DNA from 4 places in the Paenibacillus sp. 1781tsa1 genome. Region 1 is predicted to be linked to each of the others. Evidence: riboswitches for the same ligand, from Rfam matches in the RefSeq annotation. Region 1 holds a riboswitch; each other region holds the start of a gene.
The links. Region 1 has a riboswitch for thiamine pyrophosphate ahead of NKT06_RS17655 (thiamine phosphate synthase). Riboswitches for the same ligand answer to the same signal wherever they lie in the genome.
Positions count from the first base shown of each region.

Region 2: linked by a shared signal. The riboswitch ahead of NKT06_RS04450 (ABC transporter ATP-binding protein) and the one ahead of NKT06_RS17655 (thiamine phosphate synthase) in region 1 are both predicted to bind thiamine pyrophosphate.
Region 3: linked by a shared signal. The riboswitch ahead of NKT06_RS02300 (ABC transporter substrate-binding protein) and the one ahead of NKT06_RS17655 (thiamine phosphate synthase) in region 1 are both predicted to bind thiamine pyrophosphate.
Region 4: linked by a shared signal. The riboswitch ahead of thiC (phosphomethylpyrimidine synthase ThiC) and the one ahead of NKT06_RS17655 (thiamine phosphate synthase) in region 1 are both predicted to bind thiamine pyrophosphate.

Region 1 covers NZ_JAMYWY010000001.1:4,021,446-4,026,057, reverse strand. The annotation lists gene NKT06_RS17660 (ABC-F family ATP-binding cassette domain-containing protein) at 39-1,589, shown strand; TPP riboswitch at 1,665-1,774, shown strand; gene NKT06_RS17655 (thiamine phosphate synthase) at 1,967-2,668, shown strand; gene thiO (glycine oxidase ThiO) at 2,683-3,918, shown strand; gene thiS (sulfur carrier protein ThiS) at 3,915-4,118, shown strand; gene NKT06_RS17640 (thiazole synthase) at 4,121-4,612, shown strand, end outside.
Region 2 covers NZ_JAMYWY010000001.1:982,995-987,606, forward strand. The annotation lists gene NKT06_RS04440 (ABC transporter substrate-binding protein) at 1-291, opposite strand, end outside; gene NKT06_RS04445 (ABC transporter permease) at 446-1,258, opposite strand; gene NKT06_RS04450 (ABC transporter ATP-binding protein) at 1,245-2,012, opposite strand; TPP riboswitch at 2,189-2,291, opposite strand; gene hisC (histidinol-phosphate transaminase) at 2,400-3,521, opposite strand; gene NKT06_RS04460 (ATP-binding cassette domain-containing protein) at 3,546-4,322, opposite strand; gene NKT06_RS04465 (ABC transporter permease subunit) at 4,347-4,612, opposite strand, start outside.
Region 3 covers NZ_JAMYWY010000001.1:477,155-481,766, reverse strand. The annotation lists gene NKT06_RS02310 (DUF2798 domain-containing protein) at 70-579, opposite strand; gene NKT06_RS02305 (phospholipase D-like domain-containing protein) at 711-2,111, opposite strand; TPP riboswitch at 2,290-2,402, shown strand; gene NKT06_RS02300 (ABC transporter substrate-binding protein) at 2,611-3,651, shown strand; gene NKT06_RS02295 (thiamine-binding protein) at 3,906-4,196, shown strand; gene NKT06_RS02290 (ABC transporter permease) at 4,196-4,612, shown strand, end outside.
Region 4 covers NZ_JAMYWY010000001.1:711,562-716,173, forward strand. The annotation lists gene NKT06_RS03340 (alpha/beta hydrolase) at 1-405, opposite strand, end outside; gene NKT06_RS03345 (IclR family transcriptional regulator) at 765-1,508, shown strand; TPP riboswitch at 1,657-1,770, shown strand; gene thiC (phosphomethylpyrimidine synthase ThiC) at 2,193-3,974, shown strand; gene NKT06_RS03355 (hypothetical protein) at 4,125-4,268, opposite strand; gene NKT06_RS03360 (hypothetical protein) at 4,364-4,612, opposite strand, start outside.

The DNA of each region.
Region 1 (4,612 bases):
TAAAAGTAATGTCTAATAGATAGGAGCAACCTCATCTTATGAGTTTATTGTCAGTAGAGAACGTGAGTCACAATTTTGGAGATCGCACGTTATTTAAAAATGTATCGTTTCGTTTACTCGCCGGAGAGCGCGTAGGACTTGTTGGTGCCAATGGTGTGGGTAAATCCACATTAATGAACATCCTTACCGGTAAATTGCTTAAAGATAGTGGAAAAGTGGAATGGACACCTAAGGTCCGTTATGGATATCTGGATCAGCACACAAAGCTTACGCCAGGCAAAACCATTCGTGACGTGCTTAAGGATGCATTCCTTCCGTTACTTGAATTGGAAAAAGAAATGATGAATATTACGGACCAGATGGCAGATGCAGATCCAGATAAGCTGGAGCAGTTGCTGGAAGAGATGGGCGATATTCAGGAACAACTGGAACAGGGCGACTTTTATCTGATTGACGTAAAAGTGGAAGAGATGGCCAATGGTCTTGGTTTGTCCGCAATTGGTCTTGATCGGGATGTCGCAGCTCTAAGTGGTGGACAACGTACCAAGGTGCTACTTGCCAAGCTTCTGCTCGAGAAACCTACAGCTCTTTTGCTGGATGAGCCGACCAACTATCTGGATGTAGAGCACATTGAATGGCTGTCACGTTACCTAAAGGATTACCCGCACGCATTTCTCCTAATCTCCCATGACACGGAATTCATGAATGAAGTCGTAAATGTCATTTATCATTTGGAATTTGCCAAATTAACGAGATATGCAGCGAACTATAACAAGTTCCTTGAGATGGCTGATATGAATAAAGCCCAGCATATTGATGCATACGAGAAGCAGCAAGAGTACATCAAGAAGCAGGAAGATTTCATTCAGCGTAACAAGGCACGTGCTTCAACTTCAGGTCGAGCGAAGAGCCGGGAGAAACAGCTGGACAGAATTGAACGTATTGATCGCCCAGATGAAGCGGCCAAACCAACGTTCAAATTCAAGGATGCCCGCGCGAGCAGCAAAACGGTCTTTGAGGGCATTGATTTTGAAATTGGATACACGTATCCTTTGCTGCCCAAAATGACGATGACGATTGAACGTGGTGAGAAAATTGCCATCGTAGGCTGTAATGGTGTGGGTAAATCTACACTGCTAAAAACCATCCTGGGAAAAATATCTCCACTGAGTGGAAAGACTTTCTTGGGAGATTATCTCGAAACGGCCTATTTCGAGCAGGAGGTTCGTGCTGGAAATATTACGCCGATCGAGGATGTCTGGAATGAGTTTTCACATTTGACTCAGAATGAGGTTCGGGGTCATCTTGCTCGCTGCGGGTTGAAAAATGAGCACATTACTCGCCCGCTTAACATGCTGAGTGGTGGAGAACAGGCCAAGGTTCGTTTATGCAAACTCTTAATGCGTGAAAGCAACTGGATTTTATTCGATGAGCCAACGAACCATCTGGATGTCACAGCCAAAGCGGAGTTGCAACGGGCCTTGAAAGAATTTAAGGGAACGGTGTTACTGGTATCTCATGAACCTGATTTCTACGAGGGTTGGGTCACCAAAACATGGAATGTCGAGGAATGGTCTGAGAAAAACTAGACGATTGAAGACAATGTTTAACAGAAATGACGGTGACAAAAAAATCCGTCTATGGTAACATAGGCTACAACTTCATATGAACACTAGGGGGGCCGCACGATGCGGCTGAGATGGAAGAATGCGATTCCGGACCCTTTGCACCTGATCTGGATCATACCAGCGTAGGGAAGTGGCGAGCGCGTTTCAGTGAATGACGTGAGCAAACGGCAACTCGAAAAGATTTCAACCGTCTGCTTAGCGAATTGAAACATGCAGTTGCGTGTATATCGTTAAGGCTATAGGTCTTTAGCTGTATTGCACGAAATGAACTGTATGCATCAGTCAGTCATCTGGATATATAATTAATACGCAGCCACTCCCCTACGGGAGTGGCTTTTTTGTGTTTTCATAGCATTCACGCCTGGAAGGAAAGGGAGGGTACGGCAATTTTTCATGAACATGTTCACGAATCATTTGAATTGCATGTTGTATCTACGGGGGCAGGAGATCGATCATCTTTTGTAAAAGCAGCCAAGGACGTTTGGCCATGGGTGGACTATATTCACATACGAGAGAAACAACTTACATGGCAAGACAAGATCGGTTGGGCTGAAAGTCTGCGTAGCGTTGGCGTTCCATCTTGTCGCATCGTTATCAATGGTTCAGAATTGCCTTCACAGAATGCCATCTATGGCGGTGTACATTGGGGGCAAGAGGCTTTGCGCAAGTACAACTCCTACAATGCTGTCATAAGCAAAATGCAGCGACTTCGTCTGGGTGTATCTGTTCATTCCATCGATGAGGCAAAAATCGCTGAAGAACAGGGAGCCGATTACCTTTTCTTCGGGCATATCTACTCAACCAACAGTAAGCCAGATCTTGAACCAAGAGGATTATATGCTCTTGATGAAATATGCAGAGGTGTCTCCATTCCTGTCATGGCGATCGGGGGTATAAAGCCGGGAAATATTCACGCGATTCGCTCTGCGGGCGCACAGGGAGTCGCTGTGATCTCGAATGTATGGGCGAGCGATTCACCGGATCGGGCCGCTGCATCATTAAGGCAGGCTATCCTTGCTACAAGAAGTCTGAGCCGCTGAAAGGAGATGAGAGGATGAAAGAGATCGTAACGGGTCAGAACAGGAATCATTTCAGTCATCAACTGAAATCTGAAACGGAATCAAGAAGCAAAAGTGTAACAAATAATCCGGATAAGATTCATGCAGAAACGATTATTGTAGGCGGAGGCGTTGTTGGTTGTGCCATTGCATATGAGATTGCTTCCCGTGGACAGGATGTTTTGTTGCTGGAGCGTTCGGCGATTGCGAGAGGCACTTCTTGCGCAGCGGCTGGAATGCTGGCGGCGGATAGTGAGGATTTTGCTCATCCTTTAATGGCTAAGCTTGCCAGGCAGAGTAGAGAGTTACTTATTGAGCAACAAGTGCTAATGGATACCCTCAGCGGGGTTAAGATTGGCCTGCAACGCCATGGATTCCTAACCCCGTTTCGATCATACAGCGAATTAAGCCGCTATAAGAACAATCGAAATTCTGCTCTGTCTGCTGATGAGGTATGGTGGGATCGTTCGGTTGTGCAACAAGAGGCAACATGGCTTAACAGAGATACGTATGGAGCCTACTACAGACCTTACGAGAGTGAGATTCTTCCATTCCATCTAACGAAGGCATACGCTGAATCCGCTCAAGCATTGGGAGCGCGTGTTATGGAGGACATACAGGGTATACGTGTGCTAGCAAACGAACAAGGCGTGCAGGGGATCACCACATCGATCGGCGAGATGAAATGCAAACATGTCATTATAGCCGCTGGATTACAGAGTGAAAAGTTGATGAGACATGTGAATCTGAGCTTACCTGTGTGGTCGGTAAAAGGAGAAATAGCCGCCGTTCAGTTCTCAGATGAACATGCAGGGTACAGACCTGACAGAACGGTGTATGCAGAGGATATCTATATTGTTCCCAAAGCCAATGGCGAAGTTTGGCTCGGGGCAACCAGTCTGCCAGGCAGAACGGACCTGAACGTTTCTGTACAGAGTGTTCAGAAGTTGCTAACAGCGGCTACCTACTGGGTACCTGGGATGAAAGAAGCGCGATTCATGCGAGCGTGGGCAGGCGTAAGACCGGCAACTCCAGATGGGCTGCCTTATATTGGTGAATGCAAGAGTATACCCGGGCTGTTCGCCGCCTGTGGGCATTACCGTAACGGTATCTTGCTTAGTGCGATAACAGGCAGACTTATCGCGGAGTTGCTCGCTGGCAAAAGCTCAGAAGAACTCGGAATTGAGGCGCTGAGTCCTGAGCGATTGAACAGAAAGGGAGTGGTGCAATGAATATCATTGTTAATGGTCAACGGATGGAGATTGATGACGGATTGAATCGTGTAGATAAACTGCTCCATTCATTTGACCTGCAAGTCAAGACTGTAGTTGTTGAGCTGAACAGGCATATCTTAACGCGTGAGTACCATGAGTCAACGACATTAAGAGAAGGCGATCGAATCGAGATTGTACATTTTGTAGGAGGCGGTTGATGATGTTGAACATCGGTAAATATACGTTTGAGTCCAGATTGTTGCTCGGAACAGGCAAGTTTTCGGATCTTGAAGTGCAAAGTCAGGCTGTGGATGCATCTGGAACGGAAGTTTTAACCTTTGCTGTTCGCCGTCTGAATCTGGAGGAACGTAACCAGAAGCACTTCCTGGATACATTGGATCTGGACCAATACACTCTTCTTCCGAATACGGCTGGGGCTTCCACAGCGGAAGAGGCAGTGCGGATCGCCGAGCTTGCGCGGGCTTCGGGACTTTGTGATATGATAAAAGTCGAAGTCATCGGAGATGGAATGACATTGCTCCCAGATCCGATTGAAACGTACAAGGCTTGCGAAATTTTGCTTGAAAAGGGCTTCACGGTATTGCCTTATATTTCAGATGATGTCATTCTGGCCAAAAGGCTGCAATTGCTTGGGGTACATGCCGTAATGCCTGGTGCTTCTCCCATCGGAGCAGGTAGAGGCATCATTAAT
Region 2 (4,612 bases), 3.0 Mb from region 1:
CGCAGGCATCTGAATTTCGATATCCAGACCTTGGTCTGCAAAGTACCCTTTTTCCTGAGCAACATAGATGAAGGAATGTACTGCATTCGGGTACCAGTCGAGCATGATGGACAGTTTATCTTTGGTGTCTGATGCTGGTTCTGGTGTAGACGGATCTATTTGCTGTGCGTTGGTTGCGGAATCTGTTGTTGGCGTATTTTGGTTGGTGCCTGCGGGGCTACATCCGCTAACAATCAGCAACAGGATTACGAGCATGATGGGAAGCAGGGAGTGTATACCTTTGTTATTCATAATGGAAGTTCCTCATTTCATTGTTTAAGGTTTGTAGGAAATGAACAGCAGGATGTTAACGGACAACGTGATGACTGAAACATAACTGCTGATATGTGAAAAAAGTGTTTGGAAATCATACTTCCTATCATTAAATCGGGTTCACTCTCAAAGATTATCCGGTCTTTCTTTTGCCTCCATGACGGGGTGTGTTAAACCGTTTTTCCAGCCAGGCAATCAGTACAAACAAAACGATCCCGAGCAGGGATAACAGCACAATAGCGGCGAACATCGCGTCCGTGTTCATGTTGCTGGACATGCGGCGGCTGAAGTATCCGAGACCTTTGCTGCCACCGAGCCATTCGCCAATCGTTGCACCAACCACGCAGTACACCACAGACATCTTTAGTCCCGAGAAAAAAGAGGGAAGTGCCAGTGGAACCTGGAGTTTGCAAAAAATATCCCACTTGCTGGCCCCCATGGTGAGCAGCAGTTCACGCTGCTCTGGATCACCCTGGCGCAGGCCATCATAGGTACTCACCACAATGGGGAAGAAGGCGATTAGGAATACCACCGCGACTTTGCTCCACAGCGTGTAGCCAAACCATAGGATGAAGACGGGGGACAGGGCAATCAGCGGGATCGTCTGACTGATTACGATGAAGGGATATAACGCTTTTTCAATCGACCGATTCATATGCATTCCCGTTGCAAGTGCAATTCCTGCACCAATGGACAAGCCAAAACCAACGACAACCTCCATCAAGGTAGCAGGCAGATGTGTGGCCAGCAGGAGGTAGCGATGCTCATACAGGGAGCTGGCAATCGCCGTTGGGGCTGGAATGATGAAGGAGGGTACCCATCCCATACGTACAATCCACTCCCAGAAGACAAGCAGCAAGAGCATGAGCCAAAGAAACAGACCATAACGGGCAAGCCAACGCCTTACGTTATCCTTCATGCAGTCTCCCAAGTTACCTTCTCGCATGCAATTGTTCCTCCAGTCGTCGTCTCATCTGAACGAGCGCCGGTTCGTAGATCATGTCCGAATGTCTTGGACGTGGCAAAGGTACCGTCAAATCCTGTAGCTGTTGGCCTTGGCGCCCAGGAGTTAACAGGATAATCCGATCACTGAGAAGCAGGGCCTCTTCAATGTCATGTGTAATGAACAACACGGTTTTACCCAGGCCTTCCCAGAGCTCCAGCAGCCAGCGATGCATCTCCCGTTTGGTTAAGGCATCGAGTGCACCGAATGGTTCATCCAGCAGCATGAGTTGGCCACCTGTCAGCAAAGTACGAAGCAGCGCGACACGCTGGCGCATGCCACCCGACAGCTCGTCCGGGTAAGCATGCGCGTAGCCGGATAAGCCAAATCTGTCGAGCCCTGCCAGAATGTCCGCGCGAATTCTTCCCTTATCCTGCCGCTCTGGAGCAAGTTCAGCGGGGAGCATGCAATTCTCCATGACGGTTCGCCAGGATAACAGGAGGTCCTTTTGTGGCATATAGGCCACCTGCCCCAGTCGCTTTCCTTCAGGGACCCAAGGAATTTCTATGGTTCCATGGGTTGGCTCAAGCAGGCCTGCCAGCAGCTTGAAAAGGGTGCTTTTACCGGAGCCGCTGGAGCCGATGAGCGAGACGAATTCGCCGTTGGCTACACGCATCGACACATTGGAGAGCACGGGGGAATCCCTTTTTCCCGGGAAAGCGTAGCTCATGTTGTGAATGGTTATGTTATTATCCATCTCGTTCTGTTCCCCCTTGTTATTCCAAATTCAACTTCAAACTGCGGAATCTTTAATTACACCTTCTGATCTGCCCGCAGAACGCGAAAAAGACCCACCCATTTCCGGAGAAATGAGTGGGTCTGTAAGTTCAATTCACATTAAATTTCATCATCAACATGAAAAAATCCGCTTACTGAGAGGCCGCTCCACTTCCCTCCGCTGGTATGATCCAGATCAGGTTCAAAGGGTCCGAATAGTCATATTCGTCTCAGCCGCAAGGCTCCCCTAGTGCAAAAGTTCAAGATATGCAGTTGTGTGTTCAGCATATATCACATGCAAGTGGAATGTAAAGGGGGTGCTTGGAAAGAATGTGAGTACTGTAAGTTAGAAAAGTAACCCAGGATTCTAACCGCTTGAATGTAACAGCGAATCAAGCTGACCGATCAGACGGACAATCTGCTCAGGCGTGCCAATCGTAATCCGAAGCCAGGTAGGCATACCGAATTCGGTACCGCCGCGGACAGAGATGCCTCTGTTCAACAATTCTTGGGTAATCGGGCCACTATCCTGCAGCAGATCAACCATGATGAAATTCGTTTCGGAAGGGATGTAGGGTAAGTTCCACTGATCAAAGGATTGCATTAACGTTTCCCGTCCCTGACGATTGTAATCCAGGCAATGAGAGACAAATTCATGATCATCCAGACTGGCCGAAGCAGCGGCTTGGGATGTGGCTGTCAGACTGATGGGCAGCTTGACCCGGTTAATGCCTTCAATGATACTTTCATTCCCGATGCCATATCCGATTCGTAGGCCGGCAAGTCCATATATTTTGGAGAAGGTCCGTAAAATAATCAGATTATTGTACTGCTCCAGCAGCTTAACCGTATCAGGATAATCTTCACTTTCCGCGAATTCATAATACGCTTCGTCCAGGACAACCACGACATGGGAGGGAACATGTTCGAGTAAACCAAGTAAGGCATCTGCCGTGAAAATGGTTCCGGTCGGATTATTCGGATTGCAAAGCCAAATAATTCGGGTAGAAGCATTAATCCGTTGCCGGAATTGCTCCAGGTCCAGCGAATGGTTGACCAAAGGTACTTCATGAATGACCCCGCCTGCCAGCAGCGTAGCACCCTTATACCAATTAAAGGAGGGGACCGGAATGAGTGATTCCTCGCCGGGATTAAGATATGCTTGGGCGGTCAGAGTCAGGAGCTCGAATGATCCACTGCCAAATACCAGTTGGGAGGTACGAACACCCAGACGTTCCGCAAGTTTATCACGCAGCAGTTGGCTGGAACCATCGGGGTATTGTGCCAAAAGATCGGAGCCCAGCGATCTGACCGCTTCGGCTGCAAGGGGAGAAGATCCAAACGGATTCTCGTTCGCTGCGAGTCGATCGACACTTTCCAATCCCAACTCCCGCCGAATCTGTTCCATGGATTTGGCAGGTGTATAGGCTGGAATTTGATTTAACAGGTCTTTGACAGGAGGAGAGGGAACAGGTGAGAGGGATTGCATGATCATACCTTCTTTCCAGTGGAATTAGATCGAGAATGATATCTGTTTCTGGGCAATCTGCTGTGCTGTTTCTTGTGGAGGAGTCAACAACCGATTCAGAATCAGATTTTCAAAATGAGCAAACCCGCTGTCCCGAACGCGTGGCCGCTCCAGCGTAATTCGGGTATCCATCGTTATATGACCGTCCTCAATTAACAGCACCCTGTCAGCCAGCGCGACCGCCTCACTGACATCATGCGTGACCAGAATGACAGTCAGACCTTCTTCTACCCACAAGCGTTCGATTAATTGCTGCATCTCAATACGGGTCAATGCATCCAATGCACCGAGCGGTTCATCCAGCAGCAATAATCGCGGATGACTTGCGAGTGCCCGTGCCAAGGCGACACGTTGTTTTTGCCCGCCTGATAATACTCCTGGCCAGTCACCTTCACGCTCTCCAAGTCCTACATTGCGAAGCGACTGGCGTGCATCCTCCTTGTTCTTGTCGGGGATGCCCAGCCGTACATTGTCGAGCACGGATTTCCAAGGCAGCAGCCGGGCTTCCTGAAACAGAAATCGTGTCTCAGGTGCTGTAGTGCCAAGCTTTCTGTTACCCAGCATAATGCTTCCGGAAGAGGGGGGTTCCAGCCCGGCGATCAGACGCAGCAGCGTACTTTTGCCACAGCCGCTTCGTCCAACGATGGCTACAAACTCCCCTTGTCTTACACTGACGTTGATGTCGGATAGAATCGTGCGCTGATCATACGATTTCTGGACCCCATGCACTTGAAGAAAGGGGCTGATCTGACTTGTGCTCATGGATTCATTCACGCTCCTTTGGCTTTACTTGCGGGATAAAGCCGGGTTCCAGCGCAGCCAGCGCCGTTCCAGCCATTTGGCGATGGTATCGGACAACTTGCCCAGCAGGGCATATAGCAGAATACTTAAGACAATTACGTCCATTTGCATGAATTCCCGCGCGTTCATCGCCATGTATCCAATCCCGGCATCCGCCGCAACCGTCTCGGCTACGATGAGTGTCAGCCACATGATGCCAAGTGCATAGCGAATGCCCACCAGAATGGAAGGCAATGCACCAGGCAGGATAA
Region 3 (4,612 bases), 3.5 Mb from region 1:
TGTTCTCGATTCGTTACGCTCTATTCATTTGCACAAGATTGCCCAGGAAATACTTTAGGCTCATCGGAATTACACACTTTTGTTAATAGCAGGCATGACAGGCCCGTTGCTCTTGATGAATTTACCGAATACATATCGGACGAGTGGCCCCAGAATGATCAACTGATATGGAAGTGCCAGACTGAAGTTATGAGCAATTGTATGAAGGTACGTACGAAGTAAGGATGCCCCATTTAATTGGTCCGCGAGATATGCTGAAATCATTCCGTACAAAGACATGATCAGAACCATGCCAATCACCATGAAAAATGACATAGCGAGCACGCCCAAGATACTGTTGGACTTGTCAAAAGGTAAGGAAAATGCAATTTTTCTTGCTAAAGGTCCAACAATAAAGGACTCCACCAGGAACGCAATGACAAAACACAGTATGAATTGAAGCAATATATCAAGCGCGGACATCTTGCCAAGTAACCCACTGTGCCATAAATTGAAAGTCATCATGATGGCGACCATTCCTGTACACATCATTAATCCGAAAACAATCTGTTCCTTCTTGCTTATTGGCAATTCTCTCATCCTCTCTGTTTACCTTCGTAATTATAGAGATGATGAACCCCTCCACATAAGTGAACATTCCGTGAACAAATCTGGTTTTCAAGTTTAGATGAACTGGAGAAAAATTCAATCTCAAGAGAATGCGATTTTTTCTACAACATAAATTTCCAGAGAAAAGACAGTTTGGATAAAGCTGTGATTGCTATTCGTTTGAAAACAGAGCCTTTCTGATTCGTAGATTCTGCTGGATGCTCACCTTTAACCGCGAGTGTACTATGTGCACGTTTGATATCCATAGCCTCTGTTAGTTGGTTGGCGAATGCAGAACCGGAAATGACCACAGCGGATTCGGTATTTAGAAAGGCAGATCTGGGATCAAGATTATACGAACCAACCATGCTGAGGTAATCATCCATGACAAATGATTTGCCGTGTATGGAATAAGGGCCTTCGTATTCATAAATGGCCAGACTGGTATCAAGCAACCGTTCCTTAGAGCTTAAGTATCCCGCGAAAGCCAAAGGGTTAGGGGTTTGCTGGATTGAATTGGTCAGCATGACCCATTCTGCTTTTGGATTCATCGACAGATGTACTGCTTTCTCCATTTTCTTGGTAGGAATGGCATATGGCGTCTGAAGGTACACTTTCGAGTTTGCTTGATTGGCGAAATGAACAAATGTTCTCCACATGATCGGGTCTTTATACAGCCTTTTGATTGGATTGTGAATGAAAGCAACGTGGTCGGAATGAAGCGCTCCTCGAACCCATTCCTTTGGCAACACTTTAACAAAAGGATCACTCTGAGCTTGTGCTTCTTTATATAACTCTGCCAGCTGAGCCAGCTCTTTTAACCCTTTTGCATGATGCTGACGTTTTGCATGTTTTTCTGGTTTGGTGAATGGATGGTTCCATAACTGATCTATATATTGTTTCATTTCAACAACCGTGCTGTTTGTATTATCGTTTGGATTGTAAACAAGGACATCCCGATCGAAAACATAGTCTTTTGGGGGTTGCAATGCCATGTATTTATCACCAATATTTTGGCCGCCAATGATGCCATATGTGTTGTCGACAAGAAGGATCTTGTCATGCAGACGATTATGCCAGGTCCATGGCATAAATAGGTGGAGTGGTTCATAATATCTCAATTCCACATTGGGGTGAGCTGCAATGGCATCCGGAATATCACGCAATTCTCCACGCATGCTGTGAAAAATCCCGTCTAAAATGATTCGAACTTGAACACCCCGATCAGCCGCATCGAATAAAGCAGCAAAAAAGAGTTGAGATGTTTTTCCTTTTTGGATGGAGTAATACGCCAGGTCGATGCTTGTTTTTGCCTCTCGAATGGTCTGGATTCTCACCTGTCCCGATTGAAAGCCATCCTCCAAAAGCATTACGCGATCTGTTGTACTTCCTTCTGTTAACGATTTTTGCACATCTGTATTTTCAATACTTGATGGAGACGGAACCAAAAATAAAAGATAAGCTGTGAAAAAAACGTAGGCACTATAGCACAGAATCATTGCGATTATGGTTTTAAGGATCATTCAGTACTCCCCCATTTTTATGTAAAAGTATTTATTTGTATAGCAGTACTATCTCCTTTTGTATCTAAATTATGTTGTTTAAATTAATCAAGCTGCTCCGGTGTCTCCCCATCCAGTTCCTGACTGGACACGAATGGGCCTCTGGCCTATAATTACACCTAGTAATGCCCGTAACTTCATAGTTTCCCAGGGGAGTCGGAATTGGCCGGCTGAGAGTGTATCCCACCAAGATACTAACCCTTAGACCTGATCTGGATCATGCCAGCGTAGGAATCGGAGTATATCGAAATGGCACAGCCCTTTGGCTGGACGCCACCTCTCTAACGCCTGCACGCGTCCCGGATTACGGGACGCTTTTTTTTGTTTTATTTATCCAAACAAAAATAAGTCATCCAGATCCAACTGGTATAAATCTGTCGATTTATGCAAGATGATTGGATATGAAGCCAAGGAGTACCCCGTGCCACCCGGCCGGACATACCGAAGGAGAGAATCACAGATGAAATGGCGTAAAACAATGGGACTGTTGCTCTTATGTGTACTACTGGTGACTGTGGCCGCATGTGGCGGCAAAGAAGCTGCCCCAGCAGAACAGAACGGCAACACGAATACGGAAAGCAGCAACGAAGGTGGCACGGCTGCCTTGAAGGATATTAAAGTCGTGCTCGACTGGACACCAAATACGAATCATACCGGCTTGTATGCGGCTGTAGATCAAGGTTTTTATAAGGCCGAAGGCTTGAACGTGGAGATTGTTCAACCAGGTGCCGGTGGCGCAGATACGATGGTTGCATCCAATGAAGTGCCGTTCGGCGTAAGTTATCAGGAAAGTGTAACTCAAGCCCGCACACAAGGTGTTCCACTCGTCTCCATCGCAGCGGTTATTCAGCATAATACATCCGGGTTTGCTGCTCCCGCGGATCGGAATATTAAATCACCAAAAGATTTTGAAGGCAAAACCTATGGCGGCTGGGGTTCCCCTGTAGAAGAAGCGGTGATGCAATCCATTATGGAAGGCGAAGGCGCGGATGTATCCAAAGTAAAAAACATTAACATGGGTGATGCCGACTTTTTCACCGCAGTGAAACGGGATATTGATTTTGCATGGATTTTCTACGCCTGGACGGGGATTGAAGCTGAACTGCGCGGAGAACCGATCGACATGTTATATGTGAAGGATTATTCAGATGCACTGGATTACTACACGCCTGTTCTCGTAACCAACGAGCAGACGATTCAGAACGATCCTGAGCTGGTGAAAGCATTCCTGAAGGCTACTTCGGAAGGATATCAGTATGCGATTGATCATCCCGAAGACGCCGCGAACATTCTAATCAAGGCTGTACCAGATCTGGATAAGGACCTGGTACTGGCAAGCCAGAAATGGCTGAGTCCGAAGTACACAGATGACGCCCCGCGCTGGGGAGAACAAAAACAGGAAGTGTGGCAGAACTACACCGACTGGATGTTTAGCAAAAAACTGCTGGATGAACAGGTCGACGTGAGCAAAGCATATACGAACGCGTTTTTACCCCAATAAAAATTGCTTAAGTTTAACTTTTTTACACAAGAACGAAGAGTGCAGAACCCATCTGAAGAAGCGAAGCGCTCACCTAAAAGCTTTCTGAAAGAAAGCTCCTTCGGAAGCATATGCTATCCCCGGATTTCCTCCATTAGAATTCATTAAAGAAATCCGGGGATAACAGTGATCGGAAGAGGGTACTGCAATCGGAGTGATAAGTGTAAACCTGGTTCAATTCATGCAATTTATCACGAAAGGAGCCGTGATCTCTCATGGCAAGTACACTACTTAGCATTCAGGTTATTCCGAAAACGCCAAATGGCGAGAACTCTTATCCTTATGTAGATCGCGCCATTGAAGTTATTCAGCAATCTGGATTGAAATATCAGGTGAACGCGCTCGACACCACGATGGAGGGGGAACTGGAGGAACTGCTAGAGGTTGTCCGCAAAATGCACGAAGTACTCGTCGAGGCTGGCAGCCCAAGCATCATCTCCCAGATCAAGATCGCCCATAGCCCTGCTGGCTTCAGCATGGATACCCTGACGGAGAAATATCGCTAATGCATGCCTATTGGAAAAATGTATGGCCGCCCATTGTGGCGGTTATTCTCTTTATAGGGATATGGCAGGGAGCCGTCTCCCTGTTCCATATCGAGAAATGGATGCTGCCAGCACCGTCCGATATCGCCCGCGAAGCGGCATCCCAGGCTGATCGGCTTGGCATGCATGCCTCCGCAACCATTCAGTTAACCCTGATCGGATTCGCGGCCGGCACAGCGGTTGGATTACTGATTGCAATGGTGCTGCATTTAGTTCCTTTTCTCAAGTCAGCCCTGTATCCTTTACTTATTCTTAGTCAAAATATCCCGACCATCGCGCTCGCGCCGCTCCTGTTAATCTGGTTCGGGTTCGGCTTGTTGCCCAAGCTGATTACCATCATACTAGTCTGCTTTTTCCCCGTGGCGGTGGCGGCTATG
Region 4 (4,612 bases), 3.3 Mb from region 1:
AAGTTGATGGGCATAGTGTGCCAGGTCATACATGGGTACCCATGTTTCTTCCCGATTGGCACCATAGCCGTGACTGAAAATAATCGTTTTGCTTGCGGCATTGTCAGCAGGTATATACCATCCTTGCATCGTCCGGCTACCATCTGCTGCCGGGAACGTGATGTCTTCGTACTTCATGTTCTTGGCCTGCATCGGATTGGAGAAGACAGGCGCTACAGTGGGGTTGGATAATACCCATGCGATGTAACCATGCAGTGCTATAAAACAAAACAGTAGAAAAAATACAACGGAGAGCAGCAGCGCTACGATAATATGTTTGAACCGAATCAGCCTCGGTGATAGGGAAGAGGGCATATCGGACACTTTTGTTTGCAGCGGGGCTTCGCTCTGGGATGTTGGATACATGAATGCCCCTCCTTTGAAGTTCAGTTGAAGATAACAACGACATGAAAAGAGAATTGCGTCTATTTCAGAGCCTGCTTCAGAGCGATATCTTAATGTAATATATCTTTATCGTATGTTCCAATATAGTCAAAGTCAATTGATTGAGGGCATTTGTTACGCAATTGTTATATAGTTCTTAAGATATATGGGTAACATTACCTTAGTGTGTAAATTACAGGGGATTAAGTCTTATAAAAAGGAAAAATTTACACGTTGGCATATTTCAATTTTGGCTCTTTTTGGTTTACAGATGAGACCGTTTCTCATATAATTTATGTAACCAAGTTTCATGTGATGAAACATGAGGAGGGCATTATGCCATGGAAGATCGTAAGTTAACCGTCCGGGCTGTGGAACGGGCGCTGGATATATTATTATGTTTTACCACTCGCAGTGATCTGGGACTCACCGAGATTGCCAGCCAGATCGGCCTGCACAAAAGTACAGTGCACCGTTTGATGGCTACGCTGGAGGATCGAGGGTTCGTGATCCGCGATGCAGCGACAGAGAAGTACCGACTTGGCATCCGAATCTGGGAGCTGTCGGCTCATATGTCTCGCAGTGATGATCCCGCTATTCTGCTGCTGCCTGCGATGGAGCGACTGAGAGATCGATTGGGGGAGACCGTGAGTCTGTACCTGCGTGATGGCAGTGAACGGATTCGGATTCAGGCTGTGCAAAGTGATCAGGCGATTCGCCGAGTCGCTCCCGTTGGTGTTAGACTTCCGCTGTCTGTGGGCGCTTCCAGCAAAGTCTTGATGGCGTTTGCCACGGATGAGGATCGTGAGGAACTGATGAACGGGCCGGAATGGCCGGTGTTTATTGATCCGGCGGTGTATTTGGCGCAGATGGGAGATATCCGGGATAACGGGTATGCGACAAGTTATGAGGAGCGTGAGCCGGGAGCTGCCGCGGTATCTGTACCGATTATGGATCGCAGAGGCAATATTGCAGCTGCCCTCTCGGTCTCAGGGCCTGTCAGTCGACTCTCGCAGGAGACATTGCATGAATACGCACCGGTGCTAAAGGAAGCTGCTACGCAGATGGGCCTCATGTTATCCTGATGTTGATGTAAGGTTTTTCTCCAATTGAATTGGTGTTCTGGAATATAAAGGTTGTTTTTATGTTCCGGTTGCGCTACTCTGTAATGGACGGCCCAACGGGGCCAGCTTCATTGAATATGTACGGCGGCTTATGTATGCCGCAACTTGTTAACGTTACTGGGGGAGTCCGAATTGTCCGGACTGAGACGGAATCGCATGAGATTCCGGACCCTTAGCACCTGATCTGGATCATACCAGCGTAGGGAAGTAATCGGCGATATGACCACAACCACCACATGTGTGACTCTTGCGGGACTCCGTTATGGAGCTGCAACCAGGAGCATTATTGGTGATGGACATTAAAGTCGGTTCCTTCGGGGACCGGCTTTTTTATATACAGTGAACGGGCGAGATAATACACATTCCATGGACTGCTTTTTCAATAACCTGCGAAAGTGGGCTTGGATGAAGAGAGATGTCATCACAGGTTCATGATCTGTGGTACCCTCCGTTCTGTCGTTAACTGTACATGAATAATGTCTCCCCCTTGGTCTGGTGTAGGATCGCTCTTTCTTCTCTGCGCTCTGCATGATTTGGGATAGGTGCGTAAGCGAGCTGATGACGATACCAACCAAACCAAGTGAACGAACACGGAGGAGGAGACGAGTAAACATGAGTACAGGAAATCAAACAGAACAACAAGCGATGGAACAGGAACATAACGGTCAGCAGGTGGAAAAGGAAACAAGCGCGGCCGGACGGGTTCAGCCCTTTCCGGGCAGCCGCAAAGTCTACATTCAGGGCTCACGGCCGGACATAGCTGTACCGGAGCGTGAGATAGCCCTTCATGACACGAATACTCCCCAAGGGGTGGAGCATAACGAACCGCTGCGTGTCTACGATACGAGCGGCCCCATGACGGATCCCGCATTTCATGCGGATATCCGTGCAGGTCTGCCAACCCTGCGCACCCGCTGGATCACAGAGCGTGGCGATGTCGAAGCTTATCAGGGCCGTACGGTTAAACCGGAGGATAACGGATTAAAGCCCGGCGGAAAGAGAGCCGGCGCCGAAGAGTACCCCGGATTACGTGGCAAACCCCTGCGGGCACAGAGCGGACGCTGCGTGACCCAGATGCACTACGCGAGGCAGGGAGTCATTACGGCAGAGATGGAATTCGCCGCCATTCGTGAGGGCGTGGAACCGGAATTTGTACGGCAGGAGCTGGCGAGTGGACGGGCGATTCTGCCATCCAACATCAACCATCCGGAGAGTGAGCCAATGTTGATCGGTCGTCATTTTCACGTGAAGATCAATGCTAACATTGGTAATTCTGCCGTATCCTCTTCCATCGAGGAAGAGGTCGAGAAGATGTCTTGGGCGGTACGCTGGGGATCGGATACCGTGATGGATCTGTCCACAGGTAAAAACATTCATACTACCCGGGAATGGATCATCCGTAATTCACCGGTGCCGATTGGTACGGTGCCGCTGTATCAGGCGCTGGAGAAGGTGAATGGAGAGGCTGAAGCGCTGACCTGGGAATTATACCGTGACACGCTCATTGAGCAGGCAGAGCAGGGCGTGGACTACTTTACGATTCATGCAGGCGTGCTGCTGCGTTATATCCCTATGACTGCCAAGCGGATGACAGGCATTGTGTCCCGGGGCGGTTCCATTATGGCAGCATGGTGCCTTGCGCATCATCAGGAGAATTTTTTGTACACTCATTTTGAAGAAATCTGCGAGATTATGAAAAGGTATGATGTGGCTTTTTCGCTGGGAGATGGACTTCGTCCAGGCAGTATCTACGATGCGAATGATGAAGCACAGATGGCGGAACTGGCTACGCTCGGGGAACTGACGCAGATCGCATGGAAGCATGATGTGCAGGTGATGATCGAAGGGCCGGGTCACGTGCCGATGCATAAGATCAAAGAGAATGTGGATCTGCAGATGGAGATATGCCAAGAGGCACCGTTCTACACACTTGGACCACTGACGACCGACATTGCCCCGGGATACGACCATATTACGTCCGCCATTGGTGCGGCCATGATTGGCTGGTTTGGCACGTCGATGCTCTGTTATGTTACGCCAAAAGAACATTTGGGCCTGCCCAACAAGGATGATGTGCGGGAAGGGGTCATCGCCTACAAGATCGCAGCTCATGCCGCTGATCTGGCAAAAGGCCATCCGCGTGCTCAACGCCGCGATGACGCATTGTCCAAGGCACGGTTCGAGTTCCGCTGGCGTGACCAGTTCAACCTTTCGCTGGACCCGGAACGGGCGCTGTCCTACCATGATGAGACGCTACCGGCAGAAGGGGCCAAAGAAGCTCATTTCTGCTCCATGTGCGGACCTAAGTTCTGTAGCATGCGCATTACGCAGGACATTCGTGCTTACGCTGCTGAACAGAAATTGCCTGAAGACGAGGCCGTAGCCGCAGGGATGCAGGCGAAGGCTGAGGAGTACCGGATGCGGTAGGTGAGATTGGAGATTGATAGTGTAGCCCAATAAAAAACAGTTCATCACATACAATGAGTGATGAACTGTTTTTTTGTTTGTAGCCTTCAGATTAGCTCTATTGGATTTAACTGAATATTGGCCGTCTTTCACAGATATCTATACTATAGTTTACTTCATTTTACTCCAAATTCGAAACAGAATACCTGCAATGACAAACAGTATGCCGTCCGCTAGTTTAAGACTTCCACCGTAGATAAACGCAGAACAGGCCAAGCCTATAATAAACAAAATTAGAATGTATAAGTAACGCACTAGCATTCACTCCTCTACAATAAATGGAACTGTGCTTAACATATCTTAAGAGTGTGAATCTAATAAGATATAATGTTCTTAATACTCAGAGTAAATTAATAGTAGAAATCTTTTAGTGTTCCTCTGGAATCATTATTGGCTGAGCCCGAAAAACTAACGCTCAAAGCTCCAAAAGATAATCCAACACTACCAGAACCTTTAATATGATAATAATTGGATTGTATCTGGGAGAGACCACTTTGATTTCCTTGCTTTTTATGTTCTATTGTAAAGACAGCGGCGGCAACCTGTTCTGTTATAATAATGCCCCCTTTGAGATCAGCATTGAATCCAACACCACTCTC